2 regions of the Bacillus sp. 11B20 genome follow, and region 2 is predicted to be linked to the other one. Evidence: a T-box and tRNA genes for the amino acid it is inferred to sense, from the RefSeq annotation. Region 2 holds a T-box; the other holds one or more tRNA genes.
The links. A T-box is a leader RNA that pairs with one kind of tRNA and senses whether it is charged. The one in region 2 lies ahead of ACN6NB_RS12550 (valine--tRNA ligase), so its partner is inferred to be a tRNA-Val.

Region 1: it encodes a tRNA-Val, which carries the amino acid that the T-box ahead of ACN6NB_RS12550 (valine--tRNA ligase) is inferred to sense. The anticodon was not compared.

The regions. Positions count from the first base shown of each region.
Region 1 is NZ_JBLZWZ010000005.1:6,041-12,866, reverse strand. Features, by position in the region: gene sigW (RNA polymerase sigma factor SigW) at 1-78, opposite strand, end outside; gene rocF (arginase) at 262-1,173, opposite strand; tRNA gene ACN6NB_RS00905 (tRNA-Gln) at 1,310-1,381, opposite strand; tRNA gene ACN6NB_RS00900 (tRNA-Tyr) at 1,386-1,470, opposite strand; tRNA gene ACN6NB_RS00895 (tRNA-Thr) at 1,499-1,571, opposite strand; tRNA gene ACN6NB_RS00890 (tRNA-Val) at 1,575-1,650, opposite strand; tRNA gene ACN6NB_RS00885 (tRNA-Glu) at 1,657-1,731, opposite strand; gene murQ (N-acetylmuramic acid 6-phosphate etherase) at 1,952-2,863, shown strand; gene ACN6NB_RS00875 (MurR/RpiR family transcriptional regulator) at 2,878-3,747, shown strand; gene ACN6NB_RS00870 (PTS transporter subunit EIIC) at 3,744-5,123, shown strand; gene pbp4b (penicillin binding protein PBP4B) at 5,137-6,504, shown strand; gene ACN6NB_RS00860 (glycoside hydrolase family 3 protein) at 6,518-6,826, shown strand, end outside.
Region 2 is NZ_JBLZWZ010000008.1:612,878-619,703, reverse strand. Features, by position in the region: gene hemB (porphobilinogen synthase) at 1-294, shown strand, start outside; gene hemL (glutamate-1-semialdehyde 2,1-aminomutase) at 322-1,614, shown strand; gene ACN6NB_RS12565 (LysM peptidoglycan-binding domain-containing protein) at 1,947-3,251, shown strand; gene ysxE (spore coat protein YsxE) at 3,289-4,320, shown strand; gene ACN6NB_RS12555 (hypothetical protein) at 4,372-4,560, opposite strand; T-box leader at 4,729-4,958, shown strand; gene ACN6NB_RS12550 (valine--tRNA ligase) at 5,018-6,826, shown strand, end outside.

The sequences.
Region 1 (6,826 bases), on a different contig from region 2:
CAGGTCTACGATGTCTGCAAATGCGTTCTGGTCGCCTTTTTTCACTTGCTTAATTCTCTTTTTAATCATTGTGTCCATAGTATATTCAACCTCTGCCTTCACCGGTCTTTATGTATACGAACCTCTTTCCAAAAGGTTTCATTCTCCTCTAAAAAATAGTGTAACAAATTTTTGACAGTGTGTTACGCTTATCAACCGGTAAAAACCTTAACATATCCTTAAATTTTCCCAAAACAAAAAAGAACGGGAACAAGTCCCGCTCTACAATAGCTTTTCACCCATTAACGAACCAATTAATGCCACAGCAGCTTCTGCTGTTTTGTTTTTCTCATCTAAAACCGGATTTACTTCAACAAATTCAGCAGACGTTAAAATACCCGCCTCCTCTAAAAGCTCCATTGCAAGATGACTCTCCCGGTAACTAATGCCGCCTGCTACCGGAGTGCCTACACCAGGGCATTCTGCTGGGTCTAGCCCGTCTAAATCAAGCGACAGATGGACACCATCTGTTCTTTCCCTTAGATACGCAATAGCTTCCTCCATCACCCTTGTCATTCCTAAACGATCAATTTCATGCATCGTATAGACTTTAATGCCTTTCTCTCGAATCAATGCCCGCTCTCCTTCATCTAAGGATCGAGCACCAATTATAACGACATTTTCAGGCTTCAATTTAGGCGAATAACCGCCAATGTTTGTTAAATCAGCATGCCCAAAACCAAGACTGACAGCAAGCGGCATGCCATGAATATTTCCAGAAGGAGAGGTTTCCTCCGTATTTAAATCACCATGCGCATCGTACCAAATGACTCCTAAGTTTTCATAATGCTTGGCTACCCCAGCAAGTGTGCCAATCGCAATGCTGTGATCACCACCTAAAATGAGCGGAAACGAACCTGATTGCACAATACTGTCAACCTTCTCAGCAAGCAGCTGATTCGCACCAGCATTCTCCGTTAAATTTTTTAGCTTTTCACTTGTATATAAACCTTTCTCATCATCTCTTTGTTCAACTGGAATATCTCCTAGATCCTCCACATCAAATGAGAGCGTTTCCAATTTTTCTTTTACGCCTGCACAACGAATCGCACTCGGCCCCATATCGACGCCCCTTCTCGTTTGCCCCAAGTCCATCGGAACTCCAACAATCGTGACCTTCTTTTGCTCTCCCATATGTACATCCCCTTTCCGTTCATGCTTATATTTTACTTTCTTGATCCCTTCTGACTCAACTCAACAACATTTTGAATAGTTATACATTCTCTCTGCCAACATAAAAAAAGACACCTTTCTGAAAAAGGTGTCTTAACTGGGCTAGCTGGATTCGAACCAACGCATGACGGAGTCAAAGTCCGTTGCCTTACCGCTTGGCTATAGCCCAAAAATGGTGGAGGGGGACGGATTCGAACCGCCGAACCCGGAGGGAGCGGATTTACAGTCCGCCGCGTTTAGCCACTTCGCTACCCCTCCACATATGGAATTGATAAAGATAAAACAGTGCCGGCAAGAGGACTTGAACCCCCAACCTACTGATTACAAGTCAGTTGCTCTACCAGTTGAGCTACACCGGCATATGGTGGAGGATGACGGGCTCGAACCGCCGACCCTCTGCTTGTAAGGCAGATGCTCTCCCAGCTGAGCTAATCCTCCACATCATGGTGACCCGTACGGGATTCGAACCCGTGTTACCGCCGTGAAAGGGCGGTGTCTTAACCGCTTGACCAACGGGCCAGTTTGTCAAGTTTGTTGTTTCCGTGAAGCTGACAAAAGTTATTATATACAGGTTGTCCCCCTTTTGTAAAGGGGATTTTTATTTTTTTTATTTTCTAACTATTTACTCCCTATTTAATCAACATTTTAACTGAAATATAATTTCAATATTCAAATATAATATTGAAATTTCATATCATACTCAATATACTGAAAATGAAGAAATAAGGAGGTATGTCACATGCAGCCATCTCAACTGCGTTCTTTGACAACAGAATCAAGAAACCCCAACACAATGGGAATTTCTCAAGCAGATCCGCTTGAAATACTCCAGATGATTAATGAAGAAGATAGGAAGGTCGCTCAAGCAGTCAACCTTGTACTTCCCCATGTCAAAACAGCAAGTGACTTTGCCTATGAATCCATCTCAAATGGAGGCAGACTCGTTTATTTAGGCGCCGGAACGAGCGGCAGAATTGGCGTAATGGATGCTGTCGAATGTCCCCCAACCTATAGCGTCTCACCTGATGTCATTGTAGGCATCATGGCAGGCGGAGACTCAGCTTTTTCTCAAGCTGCCGAAGATGTGGAAGACAGTGAAGAAGCCGGCAAACAGGATTTAATACACATCAATCTCACATCAAAAGATACAGTCGTCGGAATTGCCGCAAGCGGCAGGACACCTTATATCATCGGCGCTTTAAACTATGCAAAGTCAATTGGAGCTAAAACAGTCGCACTTAGCTGCAATAAACAAGCAGAAATTAGCGAGCTTGCAGATTGCGCCATTGAGGTCATTGTAGGACCAGAAGCCATCACTGGGTCAACAAGAATGAAAGCCGCATCCGCTCATAAAATGATTTTAAATATGCTTTCCACCTCAGTCATGATCAGACAAGGCAAAGTATATGAAAACCTGATGGTTGATGTAAAAGTCAGCAATCATAAATTAAAAGAACGCGCCATCACCATCATTCAACATGTGACAAATGCTTCCTACGAACAAGCCGTAAAGACTCTTGAAGCAGCAGACTTAGAAGTCAAAACTGCCATCGTCATGCTCCAAACAAACACAGACAAGAAAACAGCCAAAGATTTACTGAGCAAAACGAATGGCCACATCGACAAAGCGATCTCACGTTATCAATCCTAAAGGAGGCAGAGCTCATGTCAGCAGGTGGACTTACCCTACTACACACAATCAAATCAAAGCTCCCCCAATCTGAAAAAATCATTGCAGACTATATCCTTGCCCATCCTGACAAAGTCATTAAAAGTACAGTACATGAAATCAGTCAGGCAGCCGGCGCAAGCAGCTCTGCAGTCATCCGACTTTGTAAATCTCTCGGGCTGGATGGCTATCAAGATTTAAAAATGCGGATCGCTGGAGACTTGATGCATGACGATAAACAAGGCTACAGAGATATCGAACAAGATGAACCGCTTCAATCCATTATTCAAAAAACAGCAGGAAACTCGATTCAATCGATTAAGGACACCGCTTCTATTTTAAATGCAGATGCTTTAGAAAAGGCTGTTCAATTACTGCTGAATGCAAACCAAATTCATTTTATCGGTGTTGGTGCATCTGGTATCGTCGCAGCTGATGCCCAGCAGAAATTTCTCAGAATTAACTATGCAGCGACAGCCTTCACTGACATGCACATTGCATCTACGGTCATCGCAAATGCAGGAGAGAATGACATTGTGTTTGGTATCTCCTTTTCAGGAGAAACGTTAGACATCATTCAAGCCCTTCAGCTCGCAAAAGACAATCAAGTGAAAACAATTGCTTTAACACATCCAGGTCATACAAGCGTTTCTGCTTTATGTGATGTTCACCTATCGACGTCCGGTTCCAATGAAGCACCTTTTCGCAGTGCTGCCACTTCCTCTAGAATGGCACAGCTCTACTTAATTGATGTCTTGTTCCTCAGTTTAGCTTCTCGTCAATATGAAGAGACAGCGCAATATATTGACAAGACAAGGCATGCCATCCGCTCCATGAAACGAAAAACAAAGGGGGATTCAACATGAGTCATCAAAAGAAATATCAGCAGTTGGCGAAAGACATTCTTTCACTCTGTGGTGGTTCTGAAAATATCTCTTCCCATACACATTGTATGACACGTCTTCGAATTACACCGATCGAAAATGAAAAAGTTCACATCACAGCAATCAAAGAACTCGATGGCGTCATTGGCGTCGTCGAAGCAGAAACGCTTCAAATCATTTTAGGCACTGGTGTTGTCAACCAAGTATCAAGTGCGTTTGAACAGCTTCTAAATGCGTCTGACTCTTATGATTTAAACAACGAAGCACAAAAAAACAAGCAAGCCATTTCACAAAAAAACCGCACACCGTTCAAGCTGTTCTTACGGCGGATTGCCAGCATTTTTATTCCAATCATTCCGGCACTTGTTGCTTCAGGTCTTATTACTGGGATTACAAAAGCGATCGTGCAAGCAGGCTGGCTTGACGAAAAATCTCAAGCCGCAGTTATTTTAACAGTTATAGGTTCTGGCCTTTTCGCCTACCTAGGGATATTAGTCGGAACAAACGCCGCAAAGGAATTTGGAGGCTCTCCTGCATTAGGCGCATTAGCTGGTATTCTCATTATTAACCCAGCCTCCGCAGACATTATGTTATTTGGCACAAATATTCTACCAGGCAGAGGCGGACTCATCGGTGTTCTTCTAGCCGCCATCTTTATGGCACTTGTGGAAACCCGAATTAGACGCTTCGTCCCGCAATCTCTTGATATCATCGTCACACCAACCATCACACTACTCATTACAGGCATTTTCACGTATGTTGTCTTCATGCCAGTCGGCGGATTTATATCTGATGCCATCACCTCAGGACTGACTTACCTATTAAATATGGGCGGAATCTTCGCAGGATTTGTTCTTGGTGCGACCTTCCTTCCACTTGTTGTAACAGGACTTCATCAAGGGCTGACACCGATTCATATGGAACTCATCAATTCAATTGGAGATGACCCGCTTCTGCCAATTCTCGCTATGGGCGGTGCAGGACAGGTAGGCGCTGCATTCGCCATTTATATGAAAACAAAAAAGAAAAAGCTCAAAAGAGCCATTGCTGGTGGACTTCCTTCTGGGATGCTGGGCATTGGTGAACCACTCATTTTCGGTGTCACACTCCCGCTAGGACGACCATTTCTCACCGCTTGTCTTGGTGCAGGAATCGGCGGCGCATTTCAAGCCTACTTCCAAATCGCGACGAAAGCCATCGGTGTATCCGGTCTTCCATTAACCTTTATTGTTCACACACATCAAATGCTTCTATACTTAATTGGACTATTTATCGCATATGTTGCTGGATTTTTCTTCACATACTTATTTGGATTTCATGATGATATGGCTGTTGAATTCGAGGATCACAATCAATAAGGAGGTCTAGACCTTGAAGAAATGTTTTCTTTTAATCACATGTCTGCTCATGCTCCTTGGGTTTCCAGTACAAACATTTGCAACTAGCTCCCAAACTAGCTCCCATCCTGTATCGTCTTTGTCTAAAACAGCTCCTGAAGAATATCCCGTCTTAAAAAAAGCAAAACGACCGGAACAAGTAGGTTTTTCTTCCAGGCAGCTGAGGAAGGTTGATCAAATGATTCAAAATGACATCAAAGCAGGATTTCCAGGAGCCGCTCTCATCATTATCAAGGACGGAAAGATCGTCCATCAAAAAGCCTATGGCTACCGGCAAAAATACGATGGCACAACAGAGCTCAAATCATATAAAAAAATGAAAAAGGATACACTATTCGATTTGGCATCTAATACGAAAATGTATGCGACCAACTATGCTCTGCAAAAGCTTGTCTACGAGAAAAAACTTGATGTCAACGAAAAAATACAGACCATCCTTCCAGATTTTCAGGATGAACCTGATGCAAAGGTAACCGGTAAAGACCAGCTCCGGGTAAAGGATCTTCTCACCCATTCGGCCGGTCTCCCTTCCAGTGTCTTATTTTATAGCAAAGAATCAGCTGGCTCTTTTTATTCTCAAGATAGAAAAACAACGATGAAATGGCTGCCAAAAGTACCGCTGCAATACAAGCCAGGTACCCAGCACATTTATAGTGATATTGATTACATGCTGCTGGGCATGATCATCGAGAAGAAAACAGGCATGCCTCTTGATCAATATGTCGAGTCAACCATTTATCGGCCGCTAGGTCTCAAACACACAATGTTCAATCCGCTGCAAAAGGGGTTCAAGCCGAAGCATTTTGCAGCAACAGAACGTTTAGGCAATTCACGAGACGGTGTAATCGATTTTGAAAACATCCGACGGTACACCCTGCTAGGTGAAGTACACGACGAGAAAGCATATTACTCAATGGCAGGTATCTCCGGCCACGCTGGACTTTTCTCGAATACCTCAGATATGGCCGTGCTGCTTCAGCTGATGCTTAACAAAGGAGGCTATGGAAAAACAACCATCTTTGATCAAGCTTCCATCGATCTCTTTACAGCCTCCTCTGATACGAACCCAACTTACGGGCTAGGCTGGAGAAAAAACGGTCATACTGACATGGAATGGATGTTTGGAAAATATGCAAGTAACGAAGCCTATGGACATACTGGCTGGACCGGCACAATGACGTTGATTGATCCTAAACACAATTTAGGTGTCGTCTTGCTGACGAATAAGAAACATTCACCCGTTGTTTCACCAGAAACCAATCCTAATCAATTTGAAGGTGACCTGTTCCCAACCGGTACTTATGGAAGCATCATGACTGCAATCTACGAATCTTTTAAGTAAAAGGAGGAATTCGATGTTGAAAGCTCTCTTTCCCGCTGCACTAGTTTTAGCCCTGCTAACCTCTTCCATTCCAACGGAAAAGGTTAGCTCTGCCTCTCTGCCCACCGCTAAACAAATGGTTCAAGACATGTCACTGGATGAAAAGATAGGTCAAATGCTCATGCCGGACTTTCGCAATTGGCAAACAAAAGATGAATCCGCACCTACAGGCTTCACAAAGATGAATAACGAAGTATCTCACCTTGTAGAAAAATATCATCTAGGTGGTGTCATCTTATTTGCGGAGAATGTCGTTGATACGGAACAAACCGTGAAACTCACC
Region 2 (6,826 bases):
TTAGAGGCTCTAAGAGAAGCGCAATCTGATGTAGAAGAGGGAGCTGACTTCTTGATTGTCAAACCATCTCTTTCTTACTTAGACATTATGCGTGATGTGAAAAATGAATTTACACTCCCTGTTGTTGCTTACAATGTGAGCGGAGAGTATGCAATGGTGAAAGCGGCTGCTCAAAACGGCTGGATTTCTGAAAAAGAGCTTGTTCTAGAAATGCTGACAAGCATGAAACGTGCAGGAGCAGAACTCATCATTACGTATCATGCAAAAGATGCAGCAAAATGGCTCTCGGAATAAAGAACGGATAGACAGGAGGACATTGAAATGGGACGTAGCTATGAAAAATCAAAACAAGCATTTGAAGAAGCACAGCATTTAATGCCTGGTGGTGTCAACAGCCCTGTACGTGCATTTAAATCAGTCAACACAGACCCGATTTTTATGGAACGAGGCAAAGGTGCCAAGATCTATGATATTGATGGAAATGAATACATCGATTATGTCTTATCCTGGGGACCGCTGATTTTAGGACATACGAATGATCGTGTCGTTGAAAGCATTCAGCGAGTAGCGGAAAATGGGACAAGCTTCGGTGCTTCTACGTTAGTTGAAAATGAATTAGCTAAACTTGTATCAGAGCGGGTCCCTTCCATCGAAGTTATTCGCATGGTCAGCTCTGGTACAGAGGCGACGATGAGTGCACTTCGTCTAGCTCGCGGTTTTACAGGCAGAAATAAAATTGTGAAATTTGAAGGTTGCTATCATGGCCACGGTGATTCTTTGCTCATTAAAGCAGGTTCTGGAGTGGCAACGCTTGGACTCCCGGATAGTCCTGGTGTTCCTGAAGGGACTGCAAGCAACACGATCACAGTGCCGTACAATGATTTAGAAAGCATTCAAGTTGCTTTTCAAGAATTTGGCGACGATATCGCTGGTGTCATTGTAGAGCCGGTCGCAGGAAATATGGGGGTTGTCCCTCCGCAAGAAGGTTTCTTGCAAGGGCTGAGAGACATTACGGAACAATATGGATCATTACTCATTTTTGATGAGGTCATGACAGGCTTCCGTGTGGATTATCACTGCGCGCAAGGTTATTTTGGCATCACACCTGATCTGACGTGTCTTGGTAAAGTCATTGGAGGCGGTCTTCCGGTCGGTGCTTATGGCGGAAGAGCGGATATTATGAGACAAATTGCGCCAAGTGGTCCAATTTATCAAGCAGGAACGTTATCTGGTAACCCTCTTGCGATGACAGCAGGCTTAGAAACTCTAAAACAGCTGACACCTGAGTCTTATGAAGAGTTTAAACGAAAAGGTGACCGTTTAGAAGAAGGTATTTCGAAAGCAGCAAAAGCATACGGAATTCCATTAACGTTTAACCGTGCAGGTTCCATGATCGGATTCTTCTTTACAAATGAAGAAGTGATCAATTATGACAAAGCGAAAACAGCTGATCTCGCTTTATTTGCTGAATTTTACAAGGAAATGGCCGATCACGGCATTTTCCTCCCGCCATCTCAATTTGAAGGACTATTCCTGTCAACAGCTCATACAGATGAAGACATCGAATATACAATTGAGACAGTGGAAAAGGTTTTTCAAAAACTACGTCGATAAAACAAAAGCCGATATGGAGACATATCGGCTTTAGATTGTTGACAAAGGCTAAAATGATCTTGATTTTAGCCCTTTGTCTTTTTTCAGCGTGATAGAAAACCTTTGCAGTCTAGGAAAGACGAGCAGCGGAGCGGAGCGAATTTGACATTCGTGAGCACCGGAGCGCAGGACTGACAACGAATGCGAGGGTTTGTCTACACGCTGAGCCGATATGGAGACATATCGGCTTTTTGCGTTGGAGAAAACCAATCATATTTTCACTTCCTCCCACATACAACTGTATTGACATCTAATTTTATTTTTTAAGGATTAGATGAAAGGAGGACACCGACTTGTCTCAAAATAATCGATTACAGTTTTCGGTAGAAGAATCCATTTATTTCAAAAGCGGACAGGAAGTCAGTGAGCTGCTGTCAATTTCTCTCGACCCTGACATTCTCGTTCAAGAAGTGAATGATTATGTTTCCATTAGAGGTTCACTCGAGCTAACAGGAGAATACAACATAAATCAAGAGGAGCTATTGGGTGAATTGAGTTCCTTTCCAACATACAGGGAAGCAGATGAGGTAAAGGTAAGAGAAGACGGAACGGCGGAGCTTCTGCATCAATTTCCAGTCGATATCACCATTCCGAAGAACAAAATTAGTCATTTAAATGATGTGTTTGTGTTTATTGATGCGTTTGATTACCAGCTGACAGAGAATCGTTTGCTTACCATTCAGGCTGATTTAGCCATTGAGGGCTTGTTAGACGAGGAAACGCCTCAAGCGCCTGTAGAGGAGCCGTATGAATTTGTCCATCGTCCTGAAGAGGATTATGGCGATATGGCTTACGATTATCAGTTGCAGCCGGAACAAGAAGAACAAAAAGAGCTGCAAGGCGAAGAACATGAGGATGATGAGAAGCAGCCTGTATTCCAACATGACACGCGCGCCGAGCAAGAGGAGCAGGAAGATCAAGAAGAAGAGGAAGAAGAAATTGAGATAGAACTGGTGAACAGGGAAGTAGAGGAAGTGTCCGAAGAACCGGAAGAACCAGAAGAACAAGAAGAGGCGGAACAGCCGAATAACCAAGAAGAAGCTGTGGCGCTTGGCTATCGATCCATCCCTGAAGCTCACGTGCAGGAACCGCCATTTTTTGAACCGCCTAAGCTTTTAGAAGAAGAGGAGCGGGAGGATACATTCTTTGAAGTGGAAGTGAGAAAAGATCCGGAAGCTGCAGAAGAGCAGGAAGAAACGGTACAGTCGTATCCGGCATTTGAAGCACCTGCTTATCAAGTGGAATCTGAGCAAGAGGAGCATGATGACGAATATCAGCTCGGGCGGTTATATGAACGGGAAGCACCTAAAATATATGAGTCAGCTCAAGAAGAAGAGGAGCTTGAAGAAGACGTGAGAGAAACGTCTGGCAGTGAGAACTCTCTTTATTTAACAAAGCTGTTCGCTAAGCAGGAGGAGGAAGATTTTTCTCGCATGAAAATATGTATAGTTCAGCAAGAAGATACGGTCGATCGTATTTGTGAGAGATATCAATTGAATGTGCAGCAGCTTCTTCGCACAAACTCATTATCGATTGATGCGGAGCTTGAGGAAGGGCAGATTCTTTATATTCCTGAATATCAAAAAAGCAACGCATAGCAAGCGATGACTGACCGAGAAAATGTGGTGAGTGAACGTGGATGAAATCCAATCTGTCTTATACGAATACGGACTTGAGGCTGAATATATTGAACCTGTCAGTCCTGTTGTCATCAAGGTATATACAAAGCAGGGTGTATTTGCCCTGAAGCAAGTAAAAGCCAGCCGGCATATGCAATTTACAGAACAAATGCTTGAACTAGAATCAAAGGGCTATCGCTCCTTTGTTCCGATTTATCGGACGAAGAGCGGTTCCTTTTTCTCAAGTCATCGGGAAAGCCAGTATGCATACTATCTGATGCCGTGGCTGACGAATGAAAAGAGAGAAGAGCAGGACGATAAGCACGAATATTTATTTCAAGAGATTGCAAGACTTCATAAGCGGACTGAAGTCATGATGGATATCACAGAGCAAGAGATAGAAGCGCATTACACCCAAATCAAGACCAAATGGGAAACAGAGAAAGACATGTATGAACGATTCATAGAGCGGGCAGAACAAACGTGGTATATGTCGCCATTTGAGCTGGCCGCTGCTATGTATTTTTCAGAGGCGATGTCTGCCAGCGAATTTGCGCTTGAGCGTTTAGAAGATTGGCATGAAGAAATGAAAGACAAAGAGACAACGCGTGTTGTGCTAAATCATGGACAGCTATCGATCCATCATTTTTTGTATAATGATGTAGGAACAGGACATTTCACCAATTTCGAGCGGTCTAAAAAAGCCGCCCCCATCTATGATCTTCTGACCTATTACTTTCGAACATTCAAAACCTATCCCACGTCTTGTCCTGAATGCACTTCTTTGTTTTATACGTATCAAAAAGGAAACCCTCTTCGGGAGGAAGAACTGCATTTGTTCCTAAGCTACCTTGCTTATCCGCAAGGGCTGTTTGATACAGTAAAAGCCTATGAAGCAGGCGAGCAGGATGAAATGGAAAGCTGTCAGCAGCTGTTAAGAGCGTATTGGCAGATGAAAAATTCTGAGCCGACCGTCATGAAGATTCATGAGATTGAGCAGGCTAGACGGCTTGAAGAAGAACAAAGTGCCTCGTCATCAGCGGAATGACGAGGTTATGCTGCGTTGGCTTTATATGGGCAGGTACATAAGCATGAGTTTTTAAAACCAATCAAGATGAAAGGCACAGGCGAGAAAAATAAGAATACCTAGAATGAGGACGTCAAATGTTGTAGGGAAAATGATCGTACGAAATCCTTGAAATATAGCAATCGGGAGAACGACTTGGGAGGCAACTGCCCGAATTTGTCTCAGCCAGGGGGGGAGTGTGTAAGGATTGATCTTCTTCAAATCAAACGCCCTCCTTCTTCATTTTGTTATTATCATATGGGCAAAAGGGCGAAGGGTGCCTGCCCAATTTGTATAAAGAAGAAGAAAAGCGGAAAAGATGATTGACGAAAACAAAAGGCATTTAGTAATATTAATAAAAGATGAGTATGTGCTGATGAACGTGATATATCGTAAGCGTGGATCAGGAAGAGTACGAGCAAGACCCTAAAGAGAGGGAAGCCAAGAGCTGAGAGGTTTCCTAGGATGTACTTGTTTGGAAGGTCGCCTGTGAGCTTAATTTCTTGAATGAACAAGTAGAGAAATTCGGGAGAACCCCGTTATCCTTTAGAGTGTATGGGACACGTGTATGTGTCTCGTGAAAAAAGGTGGTACCGCGAAAAAGCTTTTTCGTCCTTTTATAAGGATGGAAAGGCTTTTTTTATGTTTCATCAGCAGAAAAAATGTGGAGGTTACACAAATGGGAACAAATAATCAAGAAATGCCAACAAAGTACGATCCTAATGCGATTGAAAAAGACCGCTATACGTACTGGCTTGAAGGGAAATTCTTCGAAGCACAAAATGACAAAACGAAAGATCCATATACAGTCGTCATTCCTCCACCAAACGTGACAGGAAAACTGCACCTTGGGCATGCATGGGACTCTACACTCCAAGACATCGTGACACGTATGAAACGGATGCAGGGCTATGACGTTCTTTGGCTTCCAGGTATGGACCATGCCGGTATTGCGACTCAAGCAAAAGTCGAGGCAAAGCTTCGCGAAGAAGGCGTAAGCCGGTATGACCTTGGCCGAGAGAAATTTGTGGAAGAAACGTGGAAGTGGAAAGAAGAATATGCAGATTTTATTCGCAGCCAGTGGGCGAAAATGGGTCTTGGTCTCGATTACTCCCGTGAACGTTTTACTTTAGATGAAGGTCTGAATAAAGCCGTTCGCCAAGTGTTTGTTCAATTGTACGAAAAAGGGCTTATTTATCGCGGAGAGTACATCATTAACTGGGATCCAGCAACGAAAACGGCACTTTCTGATATTGAAGTGATTTATAAGGATGTTCAAGGTGCGTTTTATCACTTGAGATATCCGCTTTCAGATGGCACGGGTTCAATTGAAATTGCGACAACAAGACCTGAAACAATGCTGGGAGATACAGCCGTAGCCGTACACCCTGATGACGAGCGCTATCAGCATCTAATTGGAAAAACAGTGGTTTTACCAATTACAGGCCGTGAGATTCCAATCGTCGGTGATGACTATGTTGATATGGAGTTTGGTTCAGGTGCTGTGAAAATTACACCTGCTCATGACCCGAATGACTTTGAGCTTGGAAACCGCCACGGGCTAGAGCGTATTCTTGTCATGAATGAAGATGGCACAATGAATGCGAATGCCCTGCAATATAAAGGAATGGACCGTTTTGAATGCCGCAAACAGCTTGTGAAGGATTTACAAGAAGAAGGCATTTTGTTCAAAATTGAGGACCACATGCATTCAGTTGGTCATAGTGAGCGAAGTGGAGCTGTCGTTGAACCGTATTTATCAACACAATGGTTTGTGAAAATGCAGCCGCTGGCAGACGAAGCCATTCATCTGCAAAAAGGTGACGACCAAGTTCAATTTGTTCCAGACCGATTTGAAAAGACATATTTACATTGGATGGAAAATATCCGTGACTGGTGTATTTCTCGTCAGCTATGGTGGGGACACCGTATTCCGGCTTGGTATCATAAAGAAACGAAAGAAGTATACGTTGGACTTGAAGCTCCAGAAGATATTGAGAACTGGGAACAGGATAACGATGTACTTGATACATGGTTCAGTTCAGCGCTTTGGCCGTTTTCTACAATGGGCTGGCCGGATGCAGACAGTGAAGACTTCAAGCGCTACTATCCAACCAATCTGCTTGTAACTGGCTATGACATTATTTTCTTCTGGGTATCCCGCATGATCTTCCAAGGTCTTGAATTCACAGGAGAAAAACCGTTTAAAGATGTCCTCATTCATGGGCTTATCCGCGACGAACAAGGGCGTAAAATGAGTAAGTCGCTCGGCAACGGAATTGATCCAATGGAGGTCATCGACAAGTACGGTGCGGATTCATTAAGATATTTCTTAGCGACTGGAAGCTCACCAGGTCAGGATCTTCGTTTTAGTTTTGAAAAGGTTGAATCCACTTGGAACTTTGCGAACAAAATTTGGAACGCATCCCGTTTTGCTTTAATGAATATGGATGGTTTAACGTATGATGAGCTTGATTTAACAGGAGAA